Regions from separate parts of the Xenorhabdus bovienii SS-2004 genome, predicted to be linked through region 3. Evidence: predicted binding sites of a transcription regulator. Region 3 holds the regulator's gene; each other region holds the start of a gene.

Region 1 (4,390 bases), 310 kb from region 3:
GTTTAAACGATAAGTTGTGTCTGGCAGGAATAGGAGCACGGAGTTAACAAGGAAAAAGCATGATAACACTGGAAGATGTGGCAAGTTATTCTGGCGTCTCGCGTGCTACGGTGTCACGTGTTGTTAATGGTGACAACAAAGTGAAGGCAGCAACCCGTGCCAAAGTTGAGAATGCCATCGTAGAATTGGGTTACAGCCCCAATCTGGCAGCGCGTGAACTGGCTTCAAATCAGAGCAATACGCTGGGATTAGTGACTACCTCCTATCGTGGCGGCTTCTTTGGTGCTTTGATGGATAGCATCCAGACGGAAGCTGAATCACATGGCAAACAGCTTTTGGTCATGCAGGGGAGAAATCGTGCTGAAAACGAATGGCAGGCTATTACGCATTTGCATAGTCTGCGCTGCGGCGGGATGATTTTACATGTGCGTGCCATCAGTGATGATAAGCTGAGGCAACTCGCTCAAAGTGGCCGTTCGTTTGTGTTGCTGGATCGTCTGGTGGCAGGGCTGGAGCCCCGCTGTGTTGTGTTTGATCACCACAAGGCCAGCTATCTCGCCACGCAAACCTTGGTCGAGAATGGACATATTCGCATTGCCTGCGTGAGTGGCCCTTTGTCACGCAATCCAAGCCGGCAGCGCCGTCAAGGGTTCTTGGATGCCATGCAGAATGCGGGATTGAATCCTGTTGCTTGTCTGGAAGGGGAGTATGATCTGCAAAGTGGCTACCGGCAAACTCGAACCATTCTGGCAAAATCACGGCCGGATGCCCTGTTCTTCTGTAGTGAAGAGATGGCGCTCGGCGCATTGCTGGCGATTAAAGAGTTGGGGCTGAGTGTGCCAGAGGATATTTCCATCATCTGTTATGATAGCGGAGAGCGGGCGGCATTTGTCTATCCTGCACTGACTAGCGTCCATTTTCCCATTACTGACATGGCGTGTTTCGCAGCTCGTTTATTGATCGAACCTGATACACCTCCCCCAGAATTTACGCCCCAAATTATTTATCGGAATTCTCTCAGACAAGGGTAAGCGATCACAGTTCTCATAACGATAGCTATGTGAGGTGAGAGTGAGCCAGCATTTTTGGCTAAAAATCGTATTGTTATGGTGTATAAATGTGTTAAAACCGCTTTTTATTAGTCTGAATATAGAAAGCTGATTGCATTATATTGAAAATGAAGAAAAAACGTCCAGTTTTACAAGATGTCGCAGACCTCGTTGGGGTCACAAAAATGACGGTCAGCCGTTTCTTGCGTAATCCGGATCAGGTCTCGGAAGCATTGGGAAAACGGATCGCTGAAACGTTGGATCAACTGGGTTATATTCCCAACCGTGTGCCGGACATCCTTTCCAATTCTACCAGCCGAACGATCGGGGTTTTACTTCCTTCACTGACTAATCAGGTATTTGCCGAAGTCATTCGTGGGATCGAGCAGGTAACTGATTGTAATGGTTATCAGACGATGCTCACCCACTACGGTTATTCCGCTCAGAAAGAAGAAGAGCGCCTGCTTTCCCTGCTTTCTTACAATATTGATGGCCTGATCTTGGCAGAGCGGACGCATACGCCCAAGACCTTGAAGGTACTGGAGACGGCAGGCATTCCGGTTGTGGAACTGATGGATAGCGTCTCTCCCTGCCTTGATATTGCAGTCGGGATCGATAATTTTGAGGCGGCGCGGCAGATGACGGTGGCTATGATCGAGCATGGCTGCCAAAACGTGATCTACCTCGGAGCGCGGCAGGATGAACGAACGCTGATCCGCTTGGATGGGTACGAAATGGCGATGCGCAGCGCAGGGTTGCAGCCGAGAAATGTGATGACGCCTGCCAGTTCGTCCTATTCACTTGGCGCGCAGCTTTTGCGGGAAACCTGGCAGAAATACCCTGATGTTGATGGTCTGTTTTGCACCAATGATGATATCGCGATTGGTGCGATTTTTGAATGTCAGCGACAGGGGATCAATGTCCCGGAACAGATCGCTGTCGCTGGATTCCACGGCCATGATGTTGGCCAGGTGATGATGCCAAAACTGGCCAGTGTACTGACTCCGCGTGATCTGATCGGACGCAGGGCGGCGGAAGCCCTATTTGCCCGTTTGCAGGGACAAAAACTGGAACAAACCCTTATTGATGTTGGATTTACGCTTTCATTGGGAGAAAGTGTTTAATTTTTGTAGATCAAAATGATGCTTTCCTATCTTCAATTGCGATAAGCCTCACATTTTCCTTTTTTGCCGATCCTGATTAATTGCTCGCGATCTTGTGTTGCTGGTAATGTTACCGACAATAAGTTACCGGTAACATTTTATAGATAATATTTCATAGAGAAGATTTTGCAGGTACATCACAGAGATAGCCAGGTAACAAAATCTGCACAAAGGAGTTTGATATGAGCAATACCCAACAGCCAAATCATGTTTTTGTATTGATGGGGGTATCCGGCAGCGGTAAATCTGCGGTTGCCAGTGGGGTTGCCCGTAAGCTGGGCGCGGCGTTTCTGGATGGTGACTTTCTTCATCCCCGCGCCAATATTATTAAGATGGCACAAGGCCACGCTTTGAATGACGATGATCGTCAGCCGTGGTTAAAAGCACTCAACGATGCCATTTTTGCCATGCAGCGTACAAATAATATCTCTTTGCTCGTGTGCTCTGCTCTGAAAAAAAACTATCGGGATATGCTGCGTAATGGCAACAAAAACCTGTCATTTCTGTATATGCAGGGGGATTTTTATTTAATTGAAAGCCGTCTGAAAGCTCGCAAGGAACACTTCTTCAAACCCCAAATGCTGATCTCGCAGTTTGAGGTATTGGAAGAACCGACTGACGATGAAAAAGATGTCCATCACATTGATATCAGACCAGACCTTGATGAAGTAATCAAAAACACAATGACAACAATTGACTGCATTACCGAGGGGAATTCATGACTACATTAACTTTGGTGCTGACGGCTGTCGGTTCTGTCCTCCTGCTATTGTTTTTGGTGATGAAAGCCAGAATGCATGCTTTTATCGCGCTGATACTGGTTTCAATGGGGGCGGGGATCTTTTCCGGTATGCCATTAGAAAAAATCACCCAGACCATGCAAAACGGCATGTCAGGCACTTTGGGCTTCCTTGCCGTTGTGGTGGCGCTGGGTGCTATGTTTGGCAAGATCCTGCATGAAACAGGGGCGCTCGACCAGATTGCTGTGAAATTGCTGGGAAGTTTTGGTGAAAAACGCGCGAACTATGCACTGGGCATCGCGGGGCTTATCTGTGCCTTGCCACTGTTTTTTGATGTGGCGGTTGTACTGTTGATTGGCGTGGTATTTGCCGTTGCACGTCGTACTGGTGGTAATGTGGTGAAACTGGCAATTCCACTGTTTGCCGGTGTTGCAGCCGCTGCGGCGTTTCTGGTGCCGGGGCCGACGCCGATGTTGCTGGCTTCCCAGATGGGAGCCGATTTCGGCTGGATGCTCCTGATTGGCCTGAGTGCTGCTATCCCCGGCATGTTGCTGGCCGGCCCGATGTACGGCAATTTCATCAGTAAACATGTGACACTGGAATTACCCGAGGATCTGAATACACCGAGCATTGGTAAAAATCAGATGCCTTCCTTTGGTTTCAGTCTGGCACTGGTATTATTCCCGCTGGTACTCGTGGGTTTGAAGACGATTGCTGCACGTTTCGTCGATCAGCGATCAACGTTGTATCAATGGCTGGAGTTTATCGGCCATCCTTTCACCGCGATTTTAATTGCCTGTCTGGTGGCGATTTATGGCTTGGCGATTCGTCGCGGTATGAGTAAAGACAGAGTTATGGAAGTATGCTCTGCGGCGATTCAGCCTGCGGGGATCATCCTGCTGGTCACGGGGGCAGGTGGCGTGTTCAAACAAGTGCTGGTGGATTCCGGTGTCGGGCCAGCGCTCGGTAATGCTTTGGTGGGAGCCGGTCTGCCAATTGCGCTGGCATGTTTTATTCTGTCAGGGGCAGTGCGCGTGATTCAGGGCTCGGCTACTGTAGCGTGTCTGACTACTGTGGGTCTGGTACTGCCAGTGATTGGTGAACTGGGTTATTCCGGTGCACAAATGGCGGCGTTGTCAGTGTGTATTGCTGGTGGTTCGTTGATACTCAGCCATGTAAACGATTCTGGCTTCTGGCTGTTCGGTAAGTTTACGGGTGCGACAGAAATACAGACACTGAAAACATGGACCATTATGGAAACTATTTTGGGTACTACGGGTGCCATTATCGGCATGATCTATTTTGCTATGCTGAGTTAAACTTTCTCTGAAACATCGCTAACGGCATTTTACTGATTGATTAAAATGCCGTTTTTTTTATATTTATTTTCGGGTTTTTCAATAAAAAACCTGATGGGTGTTTGCTGTGGGGATGGCGA
Region 2 (4,390 bases), 830 kb from region 3:
GCTGGCATTCAACCGTTCTGCGACTTCGTCTAACCGTTTTCTATCACGTTTGCCACTGCTCGTCAGTGGGATGTAAGGGATACGATAATATTCGGCAGGTATCCAGGCTTCGTGCAGAACTTCCCTGAGTGAAATCTGGGTTTCATGTACCCAATCTTCGGATACAACCCTATTGGGATCGAACAGTACAAACGCCTGAATTTTGGCAAGATCGCCACTGCCGATAACACGAATAATCGCATCCTGTACGCCATTTTGTTTTCTTAATGCGGTTTCAATCTCACCCAACTCGATTCGATATCCACGCACTTTTACCTGATCATCCTGCCTTCCCATATAAATGAGAGAGCCATCTTCAAGCATACGTGCCATATCTCCGGTCAAATACGCTCTTTTACCTCTTTGTGTCATATCGGGTACATATCGTTTAGCCGTTTCGGTCGGGTTATTGCGATATCCAGCCGTCACCCCAAGCCCACCAATAAGGATTTCACCCACCGTTCCTTTCGGCACCGGTCGCAAGTATTTGTCTACAATTGTGATGGTTGTGCCGGGGATCGGCCCACCCAATTGAACCTTATCTCCTTTTCTCATGCGAAATGCTGTTGACCAGATAGTGGTTTCGGTTGGGCCATAGAGATTCCATAAAGTGCCACCGGATGCCGTTAATTGATCGGCCAAATCCTGTGACAACGCCTCTCCCCCACAAAGCATGCTCAACTCTGAACGAGGTTTCCAGCCAGCATTCAAGGCCATTAACCAAGTAACAGGTGTCGCTTGTGCAAAGGTGAATTGGGGATCAGACAGTATTTGCGACAACGCCATCGCATCACGCTGAGTATCGATTGATGTAATGTAGATACTGCCGCCATGAACGACAGTCAGTAGTAATTCCATTAATGAGATATCAAAAGAAAAGGTCGTCAGGGTGAGCATACAATCATGCTGATTGACTGACAGTAACTTGCCGAATGCACACAGACAGGCAGCCAGATTGTCATGCTGCACCTGTACCGCTTTTGGCAACCCAGTAGAGCCAGAAGTGAACATCACATAAGCCGGGTGATCACCCAATGCAGGCATATCGATGTTTTCTGTTATTTCATCATTAATTATTTCACGGGTATTATTCAGAAGGGCGTGCAAAGGGATTAATGTTGATGCCTTCAGCCCCGCAGATACCGTATCATCCGATACGAGAACACTTTCCGACAGGCTGGCGAGAATATCATTCAGACGTTTTTCTGGCATCATCGTATTAAGGGGAATATAAACCGCCCCAATTCGCCAAACCGCCAGCATAGTAACAAACCATGGAATTCCCCGTTCGGCAGCAATAGCAACGTTGCTCCCCATTTTAACACCGTACTGATGCAAAATATTTGCTGCATTTTCAACACGCTGCTGTAATTCACCAAATACCAGGGTTTCATAGGGATCAGAAACCGCAATGTCATTCGGTATCGTTTTCGCCAGTTTTGCCAAGCGAGATGGCACGTTATCAAACCATGGTTCAAGTGCTGCTATCCTATGACTGATATTACTACTGTTAATATTGTCATCGGGTGAAAATGTTTGCTCAGTGAATGCTGTGTGTAATATTGCCTTGTGTGTGTGTGTATTCATAATGATGTTCTCTTTCTGTCTTCCATTTTATTTCATCACTTTTTATGATGAATGGAGACATCAATGCTGTTAGTCATTAATATTCAGTTTTCGCCTATATTCAGATATTGCAAATACCTTATGTCGACATTCAACTGAATCGTAAAAATAAATTGCATAAAATTTCATGCTAATTTAATAATTTTATTAACTAATATTATTATGTAATCTTTAATTAATTAACCTACAAATAAAAAGGCTATTTATTGGCTGACAGATTGTATTACGCCTTATACAATCTGGTATTACCTTGATATTATTATCTTATTTTAAAAAATAGATGTTCAAAATTTCATGATAACTGACATCATGAATATGAATACCTACTTGTAGTAATATCTATTATTTTGAGTTTTAAATCCAAACATTTTATTTGTAACTGCGTTATAAAAAACGCCAAACATGTAAATAAAAATAAGCTACACGACTAAACAGAGGCATTATTTAAATAGTGATAGCCCGTTAAAATCCCGACGATAAATGTCACCCTTTATTTATGAATTTATGTCTGTATGATTTTATGAAAATATTATTTCATATTTTTACAACTTTATATTTACTGAGTATTAACCCCTGCCAATAATATGGATTAACTTTAAGAAAGGAACATAAACGAACTTTAAACGCTCATAAGTAACAAGCAAAGCGTTTTATTGTGACGTAGGTCACTATATTATCGGTAAATTATATTTCAAAACTCTAACAAATCACTCAAAATTGCGGTCTTTGCGAAATTATATCTACAGGTCAGCGATACATCACAGATATAGCATATTATTTTGGCTATTATTTCCTTCTATATAGAAAATAGTTAATGAAAATTCTTCGTTTAACATCATCATCGCTCAGAGATGGTAATTCGCTAACACCAAAAGTCATGTGGAGACAAACATGTTAAGTATTTTTAGACCGGCACCCCACAAAGCCCGGCTGCCCGCGCAAGAAATAGATCCACTCTACCGTCGCTTTCGCTGGCAAATTTTCATGGGGATCTTCTTTGGGTATGCGGCTTACTATTTAGTAAGGAAAAACTTTGGATTGGCAATGCCTCACCTAGCGGAACAAGGTTTTTCCAAAGGTGATCTTGGCTTCGCTTTGTCAGGGATTTCGATTGCATACGGTATCTCAAAATTTATCATGGGTTCCGTTTCTGATCGTTCCAATCCACGTATTTTCTTACCTGCCGGCTTGATACTCGCCGCAGCAGTGATGCTGTTTATGGGTTTCGTGCCGTGGGCAACTTCCAGCATTGCCGTCATGTTTGTTCTGCTATTTCTGTGTGGCTGGTTTCAGGGCATGGGTTGGCCTCCCTGCGGCCGTACTATGGTTCATTGGTGGTCACAGAAAGAGCGTGGTGGGATCGTTTCTATCTGGAACTGTGCACATAACGTTGGTGGCGGCTTGCCTCCGTTACTGTTCATGCTGGGTATGGCGTGGTTCCAGGACTGGAAAGCCGCATTTTATATGCCTGCATTTGCCGCCATCCTTGTCGCAATTATCGTATTTTCCTTGATGCGCGATACTCCACAATCCTGTGGTTTACCGCCGATAGAAGAGTATAAAAACGATTATCCGCCTGACTATACGGACAAAAATGAAAAGGAATTGACTGCAAAAGAGATTTTTTTGCAATACATTCTGCCTAACAAATTGCTGTGGATGATCGCAATTGCCAACGTATTCGTTTATCTGCTGCGCTACGGTATCCTCGACTGGTCACCAACCTACCTGAAAGAAGTAAAGCACTTTGCTATGGATAAATCGTCCTGGGCTTACTTCCTCTACGAATATGCGGGTATTCCCGGTACGCTGCTATGTGGATGGATGTCTGACAAAGTGTTCAGAGGCAACCGTGGTGCCACCGGCGTATTCTTTATGACACTGGTGACTATCGCCACCATCGTATTCTGGTTGAACCCGGCGGGTAACCCAAATATTGATATGATCTGTATGCTGGTTATCGGCTTCCTGATTTACGGACCAGTGATGCTGATTGGCCTGCACGCTCTTGAACTGGCACCGAAAAAAGCGGCGGGAACAGCGGCAGGCTTTACCGGTTTGTTTGGCTACCTCGGTGGTTCGGTTGCGGCCAGTATCATTGTCGGTTATACCGTTGACTTCTTCGGTTGGGACGGCGGATTTATGGTCATGATCGGCGGCAGTGCCCTGTCCGTCGTTCTACTGTTGTTTGTCATGTTAAGCGAGAATAAACATAAGCAGGAAATCGCTCGTATAGCTAGCCAGTAAATTGCCGCCACATAAACGGTAATAACACGTAAAATTGACCGCAGTACTACTTCTGATACTGCGGTTACTTGAAAAATTAATTGCCAAACCCAACTGACTGAACTAATCCATTGCTCCCTAATTACAGGTTTACTTATTCATGTCATATTTGGTTAAATATATTACTGATTTTTACTTTATATATTGCTCTTCATGGTCATAATCATTTTATTTCCAAGGAGTTATTTAGATTAAATATTTATAAAACTAAACCAAATTTATGACATTATTAGTTTACCTATCTATATATCGTATTGAATCAAAAATACAACTTCAACAGCACGTTTAAAGAATGAACACGACTGTCATAAAACTGTGACATACCACAGATAAAATCAGTATTCAGCATTGTGTTATGTCGTTATTTTATATAAAAAGCTGCATTGAATAATCATCATATTCTTCTTGCTGTTTTAAAAAAACAAGCTAAAAAAATAAC
Region 3 (4,390 bases):
AAATACGTCTGTGGTATGATGAGCGTCCCGCTGCTGTTGATGCTGCTTTACCTGATTTTATCGAAATACAGAATGCACAATGCCCGCTAGGGTAGCGGCAATATATAAAACTATAAAAATCAATAGGATATACTCCTATGCTATTAATAATAGATAACTACGATTCTTTTACATTCAATTTATATCAATATTTTTGCGAGTTAGGGACAAATGTTTTAGTTAAGCGTAATGATGAATTACAGCTTGAAGATATCGAGAAGTTGGCGCCCACACATTTAGTGATTTCGCCGGGGCCTTGTACGCCAAATGAAGCAGGGATTTCACTAGAGGCCATTGCGCATTTTGCCGGCAAATTGCCAATCCTCGGTGTGTGCCTAGGGCATCAGGCTATTGGGCAGGCTTTTGGTGCGAGTGTGGTCAAAGCCCGCGAGGTGATGCACGGAAAAAACAGCTTGATCCACCATAATCAACAAGGAGTATTCAAAGGATTGAACCGTCCACTGACTGTTACTCGTTATCATTCTCTGGTGATTGCTGCTGAAACCCTGCCAGCATCGTTTGAAGTGACCGCATGGAGTCAGCATAACGGTAATGTAGATGAAATTATGGGAATACGTCACCGTACTTTGCCATTGGAAGGTGTGCAATTTCACCCTGAAAGCATTCTCAGTGAACAGGGACATGATTTGTTGAATAATTTTCTCAGATATTAACCAAATACCATCGCATTTTCCTCACCGGCTGTTTTTTATTTGCCCTTATGTGATTTTTTATTCATATTTGGTGACTATTATTTCACTGTGATATGGCAAATATAAAAATAAGGTGGGGGAAATCACGTCTGTCCCAGCGGAATATCAGGGCAAGGCCAGTGAAGTATTACAGAAAGCGGCGTAACGGGGCTTGATGCTGCCATTGCACTGATAAGACAAAGGAAGCAACAAAAAAGCCAGTGCAGGATAAGGGTTGCGCTGGCTCAGTTTCAAGAGTAATTTCAGAAATTAGCGGGTTCCATATACTACAATGGTTTTGCCATGAGCAGAGATCAGGTTTTGATCTTCTAACATCTTGAGAATGCGGCCAACTGTTTCGCGGGAACACCCGACAATCTGGCCAATTTCCTGACGTGTAATTTTTATTTGCATACCATCAGGATGGGTCATCGCATCAGGCTGTTTGGCCAGATTCATTAACGTCTTGGCAATACGACCTGTGACATCCAGAAATGCCAGATTACCGACTTTTTCTGAGGTTGTTTGTAAGCGTCTTGCCATCTGAGAGGATAGACGCATCAGAATATCAGGATTGACCTGAATGAGCTGGCGAAATTTCTTGTAGGAAATTTCAGCGACTTCACAGGCACTTTTAGCTCGTACCCATGCAGTACGCAGCTTTCCTTCTTCGAACAATCCAAGTTCACCAATGAAATCTCCCTGATTTAAATAAGAGAGAATCATTTCTTTGCCTTCTTCATCTTTTATTAGAACAGCGACTGAACCTTTAACAATATAGTAAAGCGTTTCTGCTTTCTCGCCTTGATGAATAAGCGTGCTCTTGGATGGATATTTGTGAATATGGCAGTGTGACAAAAACCATTCAAGAGTAGGGTCTGTTTGTGGCTTGCCGAGAACCATTCGCTTTATCCTCTGTTGTTATTTCCGCCTTGATGACGTGAGGAACAGTTTTTCCTCACCCGGCTGGCTTTATAAAGTCAATAGTTTAACATATTAACTTGCTGAAAAACTGACAAGCGGGAATTTTATATAGATTATAATCATACCAAAATATGGGTGTCTTAATCTTAACCTATATATCTTGCCAGCTTCGCTTGTAACCTCGTTTGTAACACAGGAAAACGTTTCTGTCTTCCCCTGTATCGCTTCAGCCCGCCAGATTAACAGAAATCTATTTGGAGCGTCGTCTTTATTGCTCTACGACTTATAGGAAATCGAATAATGCCAGTATTTCCAAAGGGAAAAGGAGAAACAACATAAAGACGGGAACGGCTGAATGACTTTTTTATTGTGTAAGAGGCTGTGGGTACTTTGGTAAATATCGTACTGCTTTTACGCGTTTTACCTTACTGAATTTTCTCTTTATAATCTGTTTTTATTGTTACTGAAATGTTTATTTTCGTAAAACAGGCAACGTTATTTTTTGTTACCTGTTTAATTAAAAATTAAATTGCGTTTAAATCAAGAAATTTTTTTGCCTTCCAGTAATTGCTGAACCCACGGAGCCATAATTAATTCCATGGCCAGCCCCACTTTTCCGCCGGGAACGACAATGGTATTTATACTGGAAATAAATGATCCCTGAAGCATTGATAGTAAATAAGGGAAATCAATTTGTTTCAGGCCACGGAAACGAATCACGATAAAACTTTCATCCAGAGATGGAATAGCCTTGGCGGAGAAAGGGTTAGAGGTATCAACGGTGGGAACTCGCTGGAAATTGATATGAGTACGGGAAAACTGTGGCGTAATATAGCGGATATAATCATCCATCGAACGCACCACGGAATCCATGACCGCCTCTCTTGAATGGCCACGTTCGCTGGTATCACGGATAAGTTTCTGTATCCACTCAAGGTTGACGATGGGGACGACACCAATCAGCAAATCAACATAGCTGGCGACATTATACTGTGGAGTAACAACGCCACCATGCAACCCCTCATAAAACAGAATATCGGTGTTTGATGGCAGTGATTCCCACGGCGTGAATGTACCCGGTACTTGATTGTAAGGCACGGCTTCATCATAGGTGTGGAGATATCTCCGGCAGCGGCCAGTGCCTGTTTCACCATAGTTGTAAAATGTCTTTTCCAACATGCTGAAATCATTGGCTTCTGGCCCAAAATAGCTGACATGTCTGCCTTGCTCCTTCGCCTTACGGATCTCGGCATCCATTTCAGGACGGGTGTAACGGTGGAAACTATCCCCTTCGATGAGTGCGGCAGTAACTTCAAGTTGTTGAAAAATCTTGCGGAACGCCACACTGGTCGTTGTTGTTCCGGCTCCGCTAGAACCCGTTATTGCAATGACAGGGTGTTTGGCAGACATAAGAACAGACTCCTTATCCAAAAAAGTTGGGACTATCTTTCTCGTAATCAGCAATACAGAGCAAAATAAGGCAAACGGAACAGCCTGATAAAAAGAAGGCGCTAAGGGCGAAACATCTCTTTGGGCATGATATTGACGGTCTCATGCAGTTCAGACCAAACCAGTAGGACTTCTCCCCGTTCAAGCTGACGTTTTACATCCTGTACTTTTTGCTCCAGCGTTTTTTCATCTTCACCGTAATCGGTGCCTTCCCGCAAGACAAAACTTTCGATCAGATCGAGTAGGGTTTCGGGTGCCAGTTGTTGCCACGGGATCATCATTGTGGTTGCTCCTGAGTTTGTAAATGGGGATTGGCGGCCCTGCTCAGGGGAGAAAAGTGCTCACTCATAAGGGATTAATTTTCATAATTAGTCATCTTGTGTAGTGAATAACATACTGTTATTTTCGTCGAAAGGAAATGTTAACCATTTGGGTAAGAGGAACAATCCCCCCATGACCGCAAGTCTGATATTCTCACTAAGCACCTTCTTATTAATCTCTGGGATTACACCGGGCCCGAACAATATGCTGCTGACTTCATCGGGTGCTAATTTTGGTTTCCGTCGTTCGTTACCGCTTTGGGTGGGTATCCTTCTTGGCATACAGACCATCCTTCTGCTGTCTGCTTTTGGCGTGGGAGCAGTGCTGCTGTTGTATCCGGCGATGCACACCGTGTTGAAAGTGCTCGGTAGTCTGTATTTATTAAGGTTGGCGTGGAAAACGTCGACAGCACATTATAAACGGTTGGAAACGGCAAATTTGGCGGCTGTTCCCATCAAAAGCCATCAAGGCTGGTTATTACAGTTTCTGAACCCCAAGGCGTGGATGATGGGATTGGGTGCCGTCGGCAGTTACAGCCTACAGGGAGACTTATATAACCACTCAGTGGTCGTGATCAGTGTGGTGATGCTGATCTCCAATATGATCGCTGGTACAGTGTGGATTGTTCTGGGCTCGCTGATTGGCTCCCTGTTGAAAAGCCGCAATGCCTGGTTTATTTTCAATATCACCATGGGTATTCTTACTGCTGTCTGTGTCCCTTTGCTTTGGATTAGCTGAATCAGCTTAAATCAATATTTTTACTGCCAAAGAAAAATGTCAGTATAAAACCACTGATATAAGCGATGATTAAACCTGCACCGTACACTGCCATGCCCGTGAAGATGCCACTATCGGACGTCATCAGGGGCAGGGCGACCAGACCCGATGGGCCGAAAACAGAATTCAGCCCGACAGGGACTCCCAGCCAGGCAACCAGACCGATAAAAAAGCCGCCGATTGCGCCA

Evidence for each region. The regulator CRP, encoded in region 3, controls carbon source genes, mostly activating them, when cyclic AMP is high. The targets are predictions, from matches to a motif close to ATGTGANNNNNNTCACAT.
Region 1: gntK (gluconokinase) is a predicted target of CRP. The motif match lies at 2,210-2,227, and genes of this name have one in related genera.
Region 2: glpT (glycerol-3-phosphate transporter) is a predicted target of CRP. The motif match lies at 2,319-2,336, and genes of this name have one in related genera.

What each region holds. Positions count from the first base shown of each region.
Region 1 is NC_013892.1:3,620,584-3,624,973, reverse strand. It holds gene XBJ1_RS15910 (6-phospho-beta-glucosidase) at 1-13, shown strand, start outside; gene XBJ1_RS15905 (LacI family DNA-binding transcriptional regulator) at 60-1,031, shown strand; gene gntR (gluconate operon transcriptional repressor GntR) at 1,178-2,173, shown strand; gene gntK (gluconokinase) at 2,395-2,934, shown strand; gene gntU (gluconate transporter) at 2,931-4,271, shown strand.
Region 2 is NC_013892.1:543,475-547,864, reverse strand. It holds gene XBJ1_RS02355 (amino acid adenylation domain-containing protein) at 1-1,626, opposite strand, end outside; gene glpT (glycerol-3-phosphate transporter) at 2,557-3,912, shown strand.
Region 3 is NC_013892.1:3,934,235-3,938,624, reverse strand. It holds gene XBJ1_RS17460 (aminodeoxychorismate synthase component II) at 138-713, shown strand; gene XBJ1_RS22790 (hypothetical protein) at 858-986, opposite strand; gene crp (cAMP-activated global transcriptional regulator CRP) at 1,002-1,634, opposite strand; gene XBJ1_RS17450 (phosphoribulokinase) at 2,196-3,065, opposite strand; gene XBJ1_RS17445 (YheU family protein) at 3,167-3,385, opposite strand; gene XBJ1_RS17440 (LysE family translocator) at 3,558-4,163, shown strand; gene murP (PTS N-acetylmuramic acid transporter subunit IIBC) at 4,165-4,390, opposite strand, start outside.